3 regions of the Blautia intestinihominis genome follow, and region 3 is predicted to be linked to each of the others. Evidence: riboswitches for the same ligand, from Rfam matches in the RefSeq annotation. Region 3 holds a riboswitch; each other region holds the start of a gene.

Region 1 (4,781 bases), on a different contig from region 3:
TGCCGGAAGCATCAATATCGCTCTTGTCAGTATCTGCCATGGAGGTGGTGTCAAAAGTGATGGCCTGGACATTGCTCCATTTTGAGCCTTTGTTGACGTTTGTGGTCTTACTGAAGCTTGCATAAACAGTATCACTGAGGCTTGCAACAGGAATGGTATAATAGTAGGAAGAATCCGCAACATACCAGTCAACCTTGTGCTGAGTAGCAGCAGCTATGTCGTCTGCCGTTGTACCATTTACGAGAGCCATGTAGTTTCTGTTCTCGTTTGCCTGATGCATTTTTACGAGATAAGTGCCGTCGTCCTGCTTGGTAACGATAGCATCATCCATGGCATACATGCCGGAAGCAACACCTTCACTGTTGGTAACAGAAACTTTGATGGAATGAGTCTTGGCTTCTTCTACAGCTTTTTTGACCAGAGCATTGACTGCATCGGTGATGGCCTGTGCCATCTTGTCAACATCAGCCTGCTGTGCCATAGTATAATCTCTTTTAACTGCTGCAACGGCAGCTCTTACAGCATCAGCTGTTTCATCAGTGTAGATGGAGAGGTCTTCCGGAACAGTGGCCAGAGCTGCATCTACAGATGTGTAATCAGCAGGACCGTTTGTAGCCGGAAGTTTGTTGATATCGGATGCAACTGCATCTCTTTCTTCGGTTTCTGCCATGGAACTGACATCAAAGGTGATTGTCTGAACATTTCCCCAGGCTTTGCCTGCATTTACATTTTTGGTATAGCTGAAACTTGCATAGAGGGGATCTGTCAGACTGGCAACAGGAATGGTATACCAGTAGCCGTCGTCTCCACCAGCAACATACCAGTCAACCTCATGATTGGTTGCTTTGTTTTTATCATCTGTGAGAGCCATGTAGTTTCTGTTTACGTTTGTCTGGTGCATTCTTACCAGATAAGTGCCATCGTCCTGTCTGGTGACAACAGCACTGTTCATAGCGTACATGCCGGAAGCAACCCCTGAACTGTTGATAACAGAAACTTTGATAGAATGAGTTCTGGCTTCTGAGACATCCTGTTCAGATGTCTCACCAGATGTAAATACATCTGCTTCATCCGCACTGAAGGTAGATGTATCTGCTGTAAATTCATCAGTTGTCAGGTCAGAATCCTCTGTCGTAATGTCGGCCGCTAAAACAGAATCCTCTGTGGAAGTGGAAACTTCTTCTGAATCAGAAATTTCTTCTTCGGGTACTACGTCAATTTCTTCGACTGCTGCAAAATCCAGATCCTCCGCAAGAACTGAGACTGAAGCTGCCGGAGTAACTGCCAGTGATGCACTGAGAAACAATGCTGTCAGAATTTTACTTCTTTGTTTCATTTTCATAATCTCCTTATTATTGAATAAAATTGAGGCATCATGAAGGATGCCCTGTGCAACTGGAATGTCCCGCGAATTACATTCTGTTATTAATCATATCACTTCTTGTTAAAAATAACAAATGCTAACAAGAAAAAACACTGCTTTTTCTGTGCATATTGGCACATTTTTGGCAGTACAAATCAGGCTCAGACTATTGCACTAGGATGCATATATTGCTATAATAAAGCAGAATATAGGAACTCCAGTGCTGTCACTGACAGATAATAGGGAATCAGGTGCGAATCCTGAACGATCCGGTCACTGTAAGCGTAAGAGAGGATTGCAGAAGCCATTGCATGTGAAGTTGTGTGAGAAGGCGTGATCTTAGAATACTCTGCAAGTCAGGAAACCTGCTGGAGAATCAGTGAAAAGCTTCCGAAGAAAGCAGAATTTCACAGAAACGAAACATCCGGTTATGCAAAGAAGGATGTTTTATTTGTGCGACTGAAGTCTACTCATCTGGATCGGAGAGTAGGCTTTATATTTTTGCAGTGTAAGAGGAAAAATCCTATATGAGATACTTACAGAAATGCGTTTTATAAGAGGAGAGAGGCATATGCATTCGAAAAAATTTCTCGCTGCATTCCTTGCATTGAGTATAACAGCTGCACCACAGGCATCGGTCATGGCATCAGCAGAAAATGCATCGGCGCAGGAAAGCAGTGAAGACTCATCAGGAGAATCTGATGAAAATACAGCTCAGGAAACAGAAGAAACTGATGCGGGCGAAACAGAGCAGAACACAGACGATGTATCATCAGGAGAAGAATTCCTTCAGATAACAGACAAAAAAGCGTATGCAGAGGATGATTCCATTCTGATCGAGATTGTCTCTGCCAATACAACTTATAACAGAGTATATATCGGAAACAGAACAGACGAAGACCGCACACCGGTAATTGAGGGCTCTCTGGATGAAGCGGGCAGATATCATTATCTGTTTTATATCGACCCGAAGTACCTTGGTGAAAAAGCGGCTTATGTCCCGGGAAATACAGAGGATGACAGCTGGTATACAGAGGAAGAACTGTATTTTATGCTTCCGTCTGAAGTATCAGAAACACCTGTACAGGAAACAACGGATACAGCAGAACCTTCTGAAACAGTACCGACAGCAGAAGAAAATACTTCTGCAGATAATTCCGGCGAAGGAATGATTTCAAAGAGCTCAGACAGTTCAGACAGCGATTCTGCTTCTCTCTGGCAGATCGGAGCACTGGAAGAGACTGGTGCAGAGCAGACTACAGCAGCCGAGGACTATCGTATTGAAAGTCTGGAAAAAGACAATACGACAGAAGACAGTATTGCTGAGACAGAAGCAGATGCCGTTTCCATGGCAGATGGTACGTATAAAGCAGATGATTTCTCATTCAGCGGCGGTACAGGAAAAACAAAGATCACCTGTGAAGGGATTACTGTAAAAGACGGTCAGACCTATGCAACGATCAAATTCAGCAGCAGCAGTTTTACGAAACTGGTTGTGGACGGCAAAGAATATCAGCCTGCAAGTAACGAAGGCGGTTCTTACTTTGAGATTCCGGTGACTTTTAATACAGATATGACGATCACCGGAACGACGATCGCCATGACAGAGCCGCATGATATTGAATACGTTATCCATATCACAAAGAGCGGTGCAGCCACACCGGATGCCACTCCGACAGTCACACCACAGCCGACAGCCACACCGAAGCCGACTTCTGCACCATCCAGTGATATTCCGAAGGATGGAACCTATACAGGCACGGTGACACATGTATCTGGTACGGCTACGATGTTCAAGATCAATGCATGTGAGATTACGGTCAAGAATGGTAAGGTTACTGCAAAAATCACATTGAGTGGAACAGGATACGACAGGCTGTTTCTTGGAACCAAAGAAGAGGCTTTGAAGGCGGCAGACAGCAAGCTGATTTCCTACAAAGTTGATGCAGAGGGTAAATATACCTATGAATTTGCATTGGAAGGTCTGAACAAAGATACGAAACTGGCTGCGCGCTCTCATCGTTACTATGAGGCTGGTGATAAGGATAAAATGTGGTATGACCATACGCTGAAATTCAACGTAGATACCAGCAATTCCGGAACTGGCGGAGATGGTTCCAAAGATGATAATTCGAACGGAAATAATTCAGGGAATAACTCTAATGGAAATAACAGTTCCAATGGAAGTAACTCCAATGGAAGCAGTTCCAGCGGCAGCAACAGTTCCAATGGAGGCAGCACCGGTGGAAGTGGTTCTAATGGAAGCAGTTCTGGCGGCAGTTCAACTGGTTCCGGCGGAAGCAGTGGATCCGGTGGAAGCAGCTCGAGTACAAATAACTACAAATCAAATACAGATGGCAAGACAAGCCAGGTAGATTCTTCTGCCGGCGGCTTAAAGGATGGGGAATATGGCTCTGATCAGTTCTCTTTCTCCTGGTCAGGTGGAACAGGTACGCATGGCCTTAATATTACCTGCGACAAGATCAGCGTCGAAGATGGACAGGCATGGGCGTATGTGACATTCAACAGTGGCAAATGGATCTATGTGAAAGCAAGTGGAAACCAGTATGATCCGGTAGATCAGGGGGACAAATACAGTACCTTCAAGATCCCGATCCAGCTGAATGCCAACAATAAAGTCGTAGGCTGTACAACAGCGATGTCCAAGCCGTACGAGATTGAATATACTCTGTATTTCGGCATGGATATCCCGGACAGCAGTTCCGGCAGTAAGAGTTCCGGTGGCAGCAGTGTGACTGCAAAGGCAGCAGGAAATTCCACAAAGCTTGCAGACGGTCAGGAAGCCGAGACAGATGCTGGCACCGTATACAAGGATGATGCGGCGCCAAAGATCACAGGTCTGGAATATATGAGCTCCCTGAAACTGGAACATTCCAAAATGTTCAAGATCCATTATTACAACAACGATATGACCGTGCTTGAGATCACTCTGAATGATGAGTTTGGCAAGGACAGTGTGGATCTTACACAGAATAACGCGGCACAGACTTCCACAGACGGCACGAATGAAGAAAGTACAGCAAAGACTTCCAGTGCGGATGGAGAGGAGAACGCAGCGACAGAACAGGATTACGCAAAACTTTATAAGCAGGAAGTCATCCGCTACCTTCTTGTTCCTGAGGACAAAGCCGATCAGATTCCGGCAGGAATCGACAAATCTATTATTGTGATCCAGCTTCCGATGGACAAGACATATGTTGCTTCTGACGTGGCACTGGAAATGATCGATAAGATCGGTGCAGACAAAAATGTATCTGCGGTTTCTGCGACAGCAGACGACTGCAAGATCGCTGCAATCAAAGAATCCCTTGGAAAAGGCGATATCATTTCAGCAGGCACTTATGATAAAGCAGACCTGAAAGAACTTGTAAAAAATAAATGCAAACTGGCGATCGTA
Region 2 (4,781 bases), on a different contig from region 3:
GGCGGGCGGTGTTCCGTTTAATGCGTGCGAATTCCAGAGTAAAGGTGATCCGATCACAGATCTGTTCGAAAACCTTGCTGCCGAACAGAAAGCCCGCTCGACTTACGATAACATTCTCCGCGTAGTACGTGACATTCCGGAGATTGCCGACCCGATTAAATTCCTGCGTGCAAGGGAGATCGTTCATTTCCAGCGGTTTGGGGAAGCTCTCCGAAGCATTCAGGAAGAACTGGATGCCAAGAATTTCTACGCATTTAACCCAAGTTTCGACAATCCATGTAAAGCCTCGTGTAAAAGTTGAATGAAATAAAAAGTGTCTGGCACATTGACACCAGGCTTAGAATGTAGTGAGAAATGGTGCTGGGCTTATAACTGGCGCCATTTTTCCTTAATAAAACATAGCATCTCACAAGTTATTCCAAGGCAAAATGTCTTCATAATAGAGTTTTGCCCCGGAAAATGAATAACCGGTTAAATCCGATGCCGATAAACTGCCTGAGCATTAAAAAGGAAGAACTGCCAGATTTTGAACCATGTTTTTCCAGGCTATAAATCTGAATTCCTTGTCATTTACACTTTACTCTGGTAAAATAAAACCGAAAAAAATCCCCGCCAGTAGAAGCAGGGACAAAAAAGACAGACAGGGAGAGAAAGATAAATGGAATACTGGGATATCTACGATGAAAATAAACAGCCGACAGGCCGCACAATGAAGAGAAACGACTGGTGTCTGAAAGACGGGGAGTATCATCTGACCGTGCTTGGTGTTGTTGCAAGACCGAACGGCACATTCCTGATCACCAAACGAGTTATGACAAAAGCCTGGGCTCCGGGCTGGTGGGAAGTTTCCGGCGGCGCGGCACAGGCAGGAGAGGATTCCTATGAGGCAGTGCTCCGTGAAGTAAAAGAAGAAACCGGTCTGGATGCAAGAAACGCAGAAGGCGGTTATCTTTTTACCTATAAGAGAGAAAATCCGGGCGAGGGCGATAACTACTTTGTAGACGTTTACCGCTTTGTCATGGACATTGATGAGAAAGACCTGACACTGCAGACGGAGGAGACAGACGGACACATGTTTGCAACTCTGGAACAGATCCAGGCATTTGCAGCAGAAGGCAAATTCCTCCATTACGACAGCATCCGCAAAGCCTTCGAGATGTAGGAGGCTGCCATGGAATTTGCAGTATTAGGGCTGTTTTGCGGCATCCTTATTCTGTGTATTGTATGTAATGTTTCTATTATATATGCATTACTGGCAGGTTTCGTGATCTTTGGCTGTTATGCAAAGAAAAAAGGATTTTCAGTAAAAGAGATCCTGCATATGGCGGGCGAGGGAATCTGGAAGGTCAGAAACATCCTGATCACCTTTATGCTGATCGGAATGCTGACCGCACTCTGGAGACAGGCAGGAACGATCCCGGTGATCATCTGCTATACGATCCATTTTATAAAACCATCGGTCTTTCTTCTGATGGTATTTCTTTTGAACTCGCTGGTTTCGGTGCTGACCGGAACTTCGTTTGGGACAGCGGCAACAGTAGGCGTTGTCTGTGCGACGATGGGCTCTGTCCTTTCGGTATCTCCGTGGCTCTGCGGCGGTGCGATCCTTTCGGGAATCTTTTTTGGTGATCGCTGTTCACCGGTCTCGACCAGCGCCCTTCTTGTGTCAGAACTGACAGAGACCAGCATTTACAGGAACATCAGAAATATGCTCCGCAGTGCACTGATCCCCTTTGTACTGGTCTGCATCCTGTATACAATGATCGGAATGAAGACTTCCCATACACAGGAACTGCCGGATCTTACCGGAGTTTTTCATCAGGAATTTCGGATCGTCTGGTGGACACTTCTGCCGGCACTGGTGATCCTGGCTTTGTCCGTGGCGCAGCTCGGAGTCAAAATCTCTATGCTTGCAAGCATTGCCGTGGCACTTGTCTTATGCGTCTGGATACAGGGGATGCCGCTTATGGAACTCCCGCACATCCTTATCTTTGGCTTTCACAGCGAAAATGCAGAGATCGCTTCCATGCTGGATGGAGGAGGGATCGTTTCCATGCTGAGGGTCGGTGCGATCGTGTGTCTTTCCTCATCCTATTCAGGGATTTTTGAGAAAACGGGGATCCTCGACGGGATCCAGGCGACCGTAGAAACTCTGGCACAAAAAACATTTCCGTTTCTTGCGATCCTGCTCACATCAGCAGCAGCCAGCGCGATCGCCTGCAACCAGACACTTGCGATCATGCTGACACAGCAGCTCTGCGCCAGAACAGAACGAGACAAAGAAAGGTTTGCGAATGACCTGGAGGACAGTGTCGTGATCCTTGCACCAATGATCCCATGGTCGATCGCGGGGGCAGTTCCGCTTACGGCAGTCGGTGCACCACAGAGCAGTATTTTATTCGCGTTTTTCCTGTATCTGCTGCCGCTTTGCAGGGTATTGGATGGAATTCGGAAGAAAGGATAAGAAAAATGAAATTTACAAGAGAACAGATAGCAAAAGCGCTGAAACTTTATGTCATTACGGACCGAAGCTGGCTGAAAGAAGACGAGACACTTCTTTCTGTCTGCGAAAAGGTGATCCAGAACGGGGCAACCTTCCTTCAGCTCCGAGAAAAAGAACTGGGTGCAGAAGAGACAAGAAAAGAAGCCATAGAACTTCAGAAACTCTGCCGCAGGTACAATATCCCCTTTGTAGTGAACGACAGTGTGGAAATCGCATTGGAAATGGATGCGGACGGTGTACATGTCGGTCAGTCAGACATTAAGGAAAGAGACATCCGTGCCATGATAGGACCGGACAAAATCCTCGGGATGACAGCCAAGACTGTTGAACAGGCGATCGCAGCCGAAAAAGCCGGAGCAGATTACATCGGAACAGGGGCGGTTTTTGGCAGCACGACAAAGAAAGATGCCAAATATCTTTCCATGGAAGAACTGAAGAAGATCGCAGCCTCTGTCAGTATTCCGGTCGTGGCGATCGGCGGGATCAACAGCGAAAATGTCTCACAGCTTGAGGGCAGCGGAGTCAACGGTGCAGCCGTGATCTCGGGGATCTTTGCAGCGGAAGATCCGGCAGCAAAAACAGCACAGATGAGCAGGCTGACCGATATATTTTGTTAAAAATAGCCCAAATGTATTGTAATTTGTCAAAAAATATGATACTGTATAGAAAATTGAATAAAGAAGATAACAGGTGCCGAGGGCATTGTTCATGAGGTTAAAAGGGAAACAGGTGAGAAACCTGTACGATCTCGTCACTGTAAGCACGGAGTACGGTTCTGTATGCATTAAGCATGATCACTGGGAAACTGGGAAGATAGAACCATATGTTGAGCGGCAAGTCAGGAAACCTGCCTGTTGTCTGGTACGGGAATATGGATTCCAGATCACGAGTAATTGGTCGTACCGTTTTTTGATAGACCACTTACCCCTTTTTTGAGGGCTTTTTTTGTGTGCAGGATTCTGTTCAGTTTTCGTACTGTAATGTCAAAGGAGGACAAAAACATGAAAAACAAAACTGTAAAAGCACTTGCAACACTGTTAGCGATCACAACTGTATCTATGATGGGTACAGCAGGAGTTATGGCTTCTGACAACACCGCAGAGGACACTGCAACAGAGGCAGCAGCAGATGACGCAGATGACGCAGAAGCAGCAGACGATACAGCAGAGGCATCTGATGATGACCAGGCAGCAGCAGACAACGTTGCAGCACTGATCGACAAGATCTACGTTCAGGAAAGAAACGACACAACAGATGAGGACTGTAAGGCAGCCAAAGAAGCATGGGATGCTCTGACAGACGCACAGAAAGAACTGGTAGAAGGTGAAGAAGCAAGCCCGGAATATTTCGGACGTGACACAGGCGATGCTTCCAAGGATGACCCACGCAACCAGGATGAGATCGGTGAGAACGAACTTCTTGTTGTAAGCTTTGGTACTTCCTTCAACGACAGCCGTGCACAGGATATCAAAGGAATCGAAGATGCTCTGGCAGCAGCTTATCCGGACTGGTCCGTAAGACGTGCTTTCACAGCACAGATCATCATCAACCATGTAGAGGCAAGAGATGATGAAGCAATCGACAACATGGATCAGGCTCTTGACCGTGCAGTAGCAAACGGAGTTAAGAACCTTGTTGTTCAGCCTACACATCTGATGCATGGTGCTGAGTACGATGAGATGGTAGAAGTAATCGACAACTACAAAGACAAATTCGAATCTGTAGCAATCGCAGAGCCAATGCTTGGTGAAGTTGGTGATGACGCTACTGTGATCAACGACGACAAGAAAGCAGTTGCACAGGCTATCACAGATGAAGCTTGCAAGGTAGCAGGATATGACAGCATGGAAGCAGCCGCAGAAGACGGAACAGCATTCGTATTCATGGGACATGGTACTTCTCATACAGCAAACGTAACATACGATCAGATGCAGACACAGATGGAAGACCTTGGATTCACAAACGCTTTCATCGGAACTGTTGAAGGTGAGCCGGAAGACACCGCATGCGAAGAAGTTATCGCTAAGGTTAAAGATGCAGGCTTCAAGAAAGTCGTTCTTCGTCCGCTTATGGTTGTAGCTGGTGACCATGCAAACAACGATATGGCTGGTGATGATGAAGATTCCTGGAAGAGCCAGTTCGAGGCATCCGGAGCATTTGACAGTGTTGACTGCCAGATCGAAGGTCTTGGGAGAGTCGCAGCAGTTGAGGATCTGTATGTAGCACATACAAAAGATGCTATCGATTCTCTGGGAACAGCTGATGATGCAGCAGAAGT
Region 3 (4,781 bases):
TATCAAGATAATTGATGCTTATGAAGAAGAGAACAGTACAGATGTATTGTTGGGTTCCATTGACTGTTTTACAGAAGATACATACGAAATGTTTAATAAAAAGGGATATAACGGCAAGGAAAGAATCGACTATCTTGTAGGAAAATACGGTGCTATCGTTGCACCATCATTTGTTGCCATGAAAAATGCTCTGGAAGGCTTTGCAGAAGATTACCGTGAAGATGGAAGTGCTTTCCGGCTGCAGCAGTCATTCTGGACAGCGGATTCAGTAGATGAGTTTAATAAGCAGTATGCGTTATCTATTGGAATGTATGATAATACATATAGTGTAGAGGACATGATGGAAGTTCTGAAATCCTATACACCGGAAACAAATTTTGAGAAATTCCGGAAATTTACGGAAAAATAGATAGAAAATAAGAGTCTAAAATAATTGACGTATACATGATGGTATGTTATGCTAGATGAGTATTCATACGGTCATTTAATGATTTTAGAGATAAGTTCAGACCAGCAGAAGCGTCCTGCTGGTCTGATTAAAAGGGAAACCGGTGTAAATCCGGTACGATCCCGTCACTGTGATAGTTGGTTTTCAGCTGAATGCCACTGGAAGATATTTTTCTGGGAAGGTGCTGAAAATGGGTAAGCTTAAGTCAGGAGACCTGCTTATTTCTGGTAAAAGAGATTCTTGCGGACGACGAGAAATCCTGCTTAAGAGTTACAACTTCATGTGTTGCATATATATGTTTGATTCTTTAATGGTAAGATTTCGTGACGGATGTGGGAGCATCTGTCTTTTTTTTCGTTCAAAATCACAGGAATGGACAGTATGAGAAGGAAGAAAAACAACGAAGAAACAAAAAAAGAAAGGAAGTAAAGGATGAAAAAAACAAAAAGAGAATTACTTGTGTTAGCAGCGGCAACAACAGTTGCATTATTAATGGGAGTTACTGTACAGGCGAAGGGTGATGAGAAGGTTTTAAACTTCGGATGTCAGATGTACACAGATGGATGTGTAAACAGTGCAAATGATGAAAACAGTGGATGGAATGCTATGAGATATGGTATTGCTGAAGCATTATTTAAATTCGATGACAATATGGAAGTTATCCCGTGGCTTGCTGAGAGTTATGAAGTAAATGACGAGCATACAGAATGGACGATCAAGCTGAAAGACGGAATTAAATTCTCTGACGGATGTGATTTAACTCCGACAAAGGTAAAAGAGTATTTTGATCACATGAAAGAGGTAGGACCTTCCGGATCTGCCAAACCGGAGAAATATCTGGAATTTGAAGCAGAAGTTACTGTAGATGATGATGCAAATACTATTAACATCAAAACAAGCAAACCATATGCAAACCTTGTAGGACAGCTCTGCCACCCAACTATGGGAATCACAGATGTAGAACATATTGAAAACTACGATAATGGAATTATTGGAACAGGTCCATACAAGATTGAAGAATTCAATGGTGTAGGTGTTGGTTATACATTAGCTGCAAATGAGTATTATCGTGAAGATGTTCCATACGATAAGATCAATCTGCTGTTCATGGGAGATAACTCCGCAAAAACAATGGCTCTCCAGAGTGGTCAGGTAGACTTGGTTGAGAATATCACAAATGTAGCAGATATTCAGGATTTCCAGGACAGTGATGACTTTACTGTTGATATTGCATCCGGTGTACGCTGCGGATTTGCATGGATGAACTTTGATGGTGTTCTTGGAAACAAAACACTTCGTCAGGCAATCCTGATGGCAATTGACTATGATACAATCTGTAATTCCAGAACAATCGGTGGACTTTATACACCAGGATTTTCCGTACTGCCATCTACTCTGAACTATGATTACGACAAACTTGAGAATCCATATACCTATGATCCGGAAAAAGCAAAACAGATTCTGGATGATGCAGGAATCGTTGACACAGATGGAGATGGAATCCGTGAACTGGATGGCCAGAATATCAACCTTAGATATATTTCTTATGAAAACCGTCTTCTGAATGACTTTGCAGATGCTCACGCACAGTATCTTGCAGAAATCGGCATCGGTGTTGTTCCTGAATACGGAAGCTCAGATGATCAGTGGAGTAAACTTGCAGCACTGGATTATGACTTTAATAACAATAACTGGATCACTGTTGGTACCGGAGATCCTCTGGCATATATGGCTAACTGGGCAACTGATACCAGCTACTGCGCATACTCCAACCCGGACTATGATAAGTTATATGAAGAATTAAAAGGTGAAATGGATCCGGAAAAGAGAAAAGATCTGATCTTCCAGATGCAGCAGATCCTGGTAGATGATGCAGCGGTTCTGATTGATGGATACTACAACTCATCTATGATCTACAGTAAGAAAGTTGGTTCTGCACATATCCATACAGCAGATTACTACTGGCTGTCAACAGAAATTACTCCTGCAGAATAAGAAAAGTCTGCGAATTGTGAAGTTACTGAATAGTTACAAACAGAAATAAAAAGAGGTGTCTTTTTTGAGTAAAAAGCAAATAATCAAGCGTTTATTACAGATTGTGATCGTATTGATCGGTATCAGCTTTATTACATTTGCACTGACCTTTATGTCACCAGGTGACCCTGTACGAAACATGTACACGGCAACCGGTGTAATGCCTACTGAAGAAATGGTTCAGGAGACACGCGAGGAACTTGGTCTGAATGATCCGTTTCTGGTGCAGTATACCAGATGGCTTAAGAACTGTCTGAAAGGTGACTTTGGCAAATCATACAGCTTAAATAAACCAGTTACAGAACTTCTTGCAGCCAGATTATGGCCGACTTTGAAACTTACATTAATGGCCATGATCCTTATGCTGGTTATTTCTGTACCTTTAGGTATGTTGTCTGCCATATATAAAGATAAATGGATCGATTATCTCGTCCGGGGAATTACATTCCTCGGATGTGCGATGCCTAACTTCTGGGTTGGACTTCTGTTAATGCTGGCATTCTGTGTTTATATCAATGCATTTCCGGTTATCAGTTCTGCGGGAGACTTTAAGAGTCTGTTTCTTCCGGCTTTGACACTTGCGATTGCAATGTCTTCCAAATATACCAGACAGGTAAGAACAGCGGTGCTGGATGAACTGAGTCAGGATTATGTGATCGGTGCACAGGCAAGAGGAGTAAAGAAATCAAAGATTATCTGGGGCAATGTATTTCCAAATTCATTGCTTCCGCTGATCACAATGTTTGGTCTTTCCATAGGATCACTTCTTGGAGGAACCAGTGTTGTAGAAGTAATCTTCTCTTATCCGGGTCTTGGAAACCTTGCAGTTTCAGCAATCACATCCAGTGATTACAATCTGATCCAGGGATATGTATTATGGCTTGCCCTGATTTATATGGTCATTAACCTGATCGTTGATGCATCTTATGTTTATATTGATCCACGTATGCGTTTAAAGGAGTAGAATCATGAAAAAGAAAAACAGATTTTTAGCAAATAAAACTTTTGTCGTGTTTTCTATTCTTGCAGTCTGTATTATTCTGACAGCAGTATTTGCACCGGTGGTAACCAGAGGGGTTGACCCGTTAAAAGGTTCTCTGGTAGATGCACTGCTTCCGCCATGCAAGGAACATATTTTTGGAACCGACAAAATGGGCAGGGATATTTTTTCAAGAGTTATTTATGGAGCACGTGCATCTCTGTCAGCAACCTTTGGTGTTGTTGCCCTGATCTTTCTGGTGGGAACTGTTACCGGAGTCCTTGCAGGATATTTCGGAGGTGTCATTGATGCTGTTATTATGCGAATTGCAGATATGATGCTTGCTTTCCCAGGACTGGTACTTGCTCTTGCTGTTGCAGGTATTATGGGCGCAAGTATCAAAAATGCGATCATCGCTATTGTAGTAGTAAGCTGGACCAAATATGCGCGTCTGGCACGAAGCCTGGTTATGAAGATCCGTGACAGGGATTATGTATCAGCAGCGATCGTTACCGGTTCCAAAACACCGTATATGCTGTTTCGATATATGCTTCCAAATGCACTTCCTACACTGATCATTACTGCTGCGACAGATATAGGTTCCATGATGCTGGAACTGGCAGCAATGTCCTTCCTGGGATTTGGCGCGAAGCCGCCGGCACCGGAATGGGGTTATATGCTGAATGAAGGAAGAGCGTGTATGCAGTCCGCTCCGTGGCTGATGATCTTCCCGGGTCTTGCTATTTTTGTAGTAGTTGTTGTATTTAATATGCTTGGGGATTCCATCCGTGATATCCTCGATCCAAGAAATGAGTAGGAGGAATAAACATGCTGAAATTAGATAATGTGACAATCTCCTACAAAAATGTTCCAACTGTTCAGAATTTTAATCTGGATATGAAAGAGGGACAGATCGTTTCTCTGGTAGGAGAATCCGGAAGTGGAAAAACCACTGTTATCCGTGCTGTTCTGGGACTTCTTGCAGGTGGCGGTAAGGTCACAGAAGGAAGTATTACATTTGAAGGAGAAGACCTCTTATCCTATACACCGGAACAGTGGAGAAAACTTCGTGGTTCTGATATTTCCATGATTTTTCAGGACAGTGGTGCAATGATGAATCCGACACGTAAAGTCGGAAAAGTATTCACAGAATATATTCTTACTCATGAGAAAATTTCCAAAAAAGAGGCATGGAGTAAGGGAATCGCAATGCTGGAGCGAATGAGACTTCCGTCTCCGGATAATATTATGGAATCTTATCCTTTCCAGTTATCCGGTGGTATGAGACAGCGAGTTGGTATTGCGATGGGAATGACTTAT

The links. A riboswitch is a leader RNA that binds a small molecule or an ion and turns the genes downstream of it on or off. The one in region 3 is predicted to bind cobalamin.
Region 1: it holds a riboswitch for cobalamin, as region 3 does, so the genes downstream of both, WMO75_RS00495 (hypothetical protein) here and WMO75_RS16830 (ABC transporter substrate-binding protein) in region 3, are expected to answer to the same signal.
Region 2: it holds a riboswitch for cobalamin, as region 3 does, so the genes downstream of both, WMO75_RS00510 (sirohydrochlorin cobaltochelatase) here and WMO75_RS16830 (ABC transporter substrate-binding protein) in region 3, are expected to answer to the same signal.

What each region holds. Positions count from the first base shown of each region.
Region 1 covers NZ_JBBMEI010000001.1:119,259-124,039, reverse strand. The annotation lists gene WMO75_RS00500 (Ig-like domain-containing protein) at 1-1,336, opposite strand, end outside; cobalamin riboswitch at 1,565-1,750, shown strand; gene WMO75_RS00495 (hypothetical protein) at 1,935-4,781, shown strand, end outside.
Region 2 covers NZ_JBBMEI010000001.1:126,890-131,670, reverse strand. The annotation lists gene WMO75_RS00530 (manganese catalase family protein) at 1-301, shown strand, start outside; gene WMO75_RS00525 (NUDIX hydrolase) at 659-1,162, shown strand; gene WMO75_RS00520 (Na+/H+ antiporter NhaC family protein) at 1,172-2,464, shown strand; gene thiE (thiamine phosphate synthase) at 2,470-3,120, shown strand; cobalamin riboswitch at 3,175-3,372, shown strand; gene WMO75_RS00510 (sirohydrochlorin cobaltochelatase) at 3,505-4,781, shown strand, end outside.
Region 3 covers NZ_JBBMEI010000086.1:1,376-6,156, forward strand. The annotation lists gene WMO75_RS16825 (hypothetical protein) at 1-409, shown strand, start outside; cobalamin riboswitch at 485-684, shown strand; gene WMO75_RS16830 (ABC transporter substrate-binding protein) at 881-2,443, shown strand; gene nikB (nickel ABC transporter permease) at 2,499-3,446, shown strand; gene nikC (nickel transporter permease) at 3,451-4,278, shown strand; gene WMO75_RS16845 (ABC transporter ATP-binding protein) at 4,290-4,781, shown strand, end outside.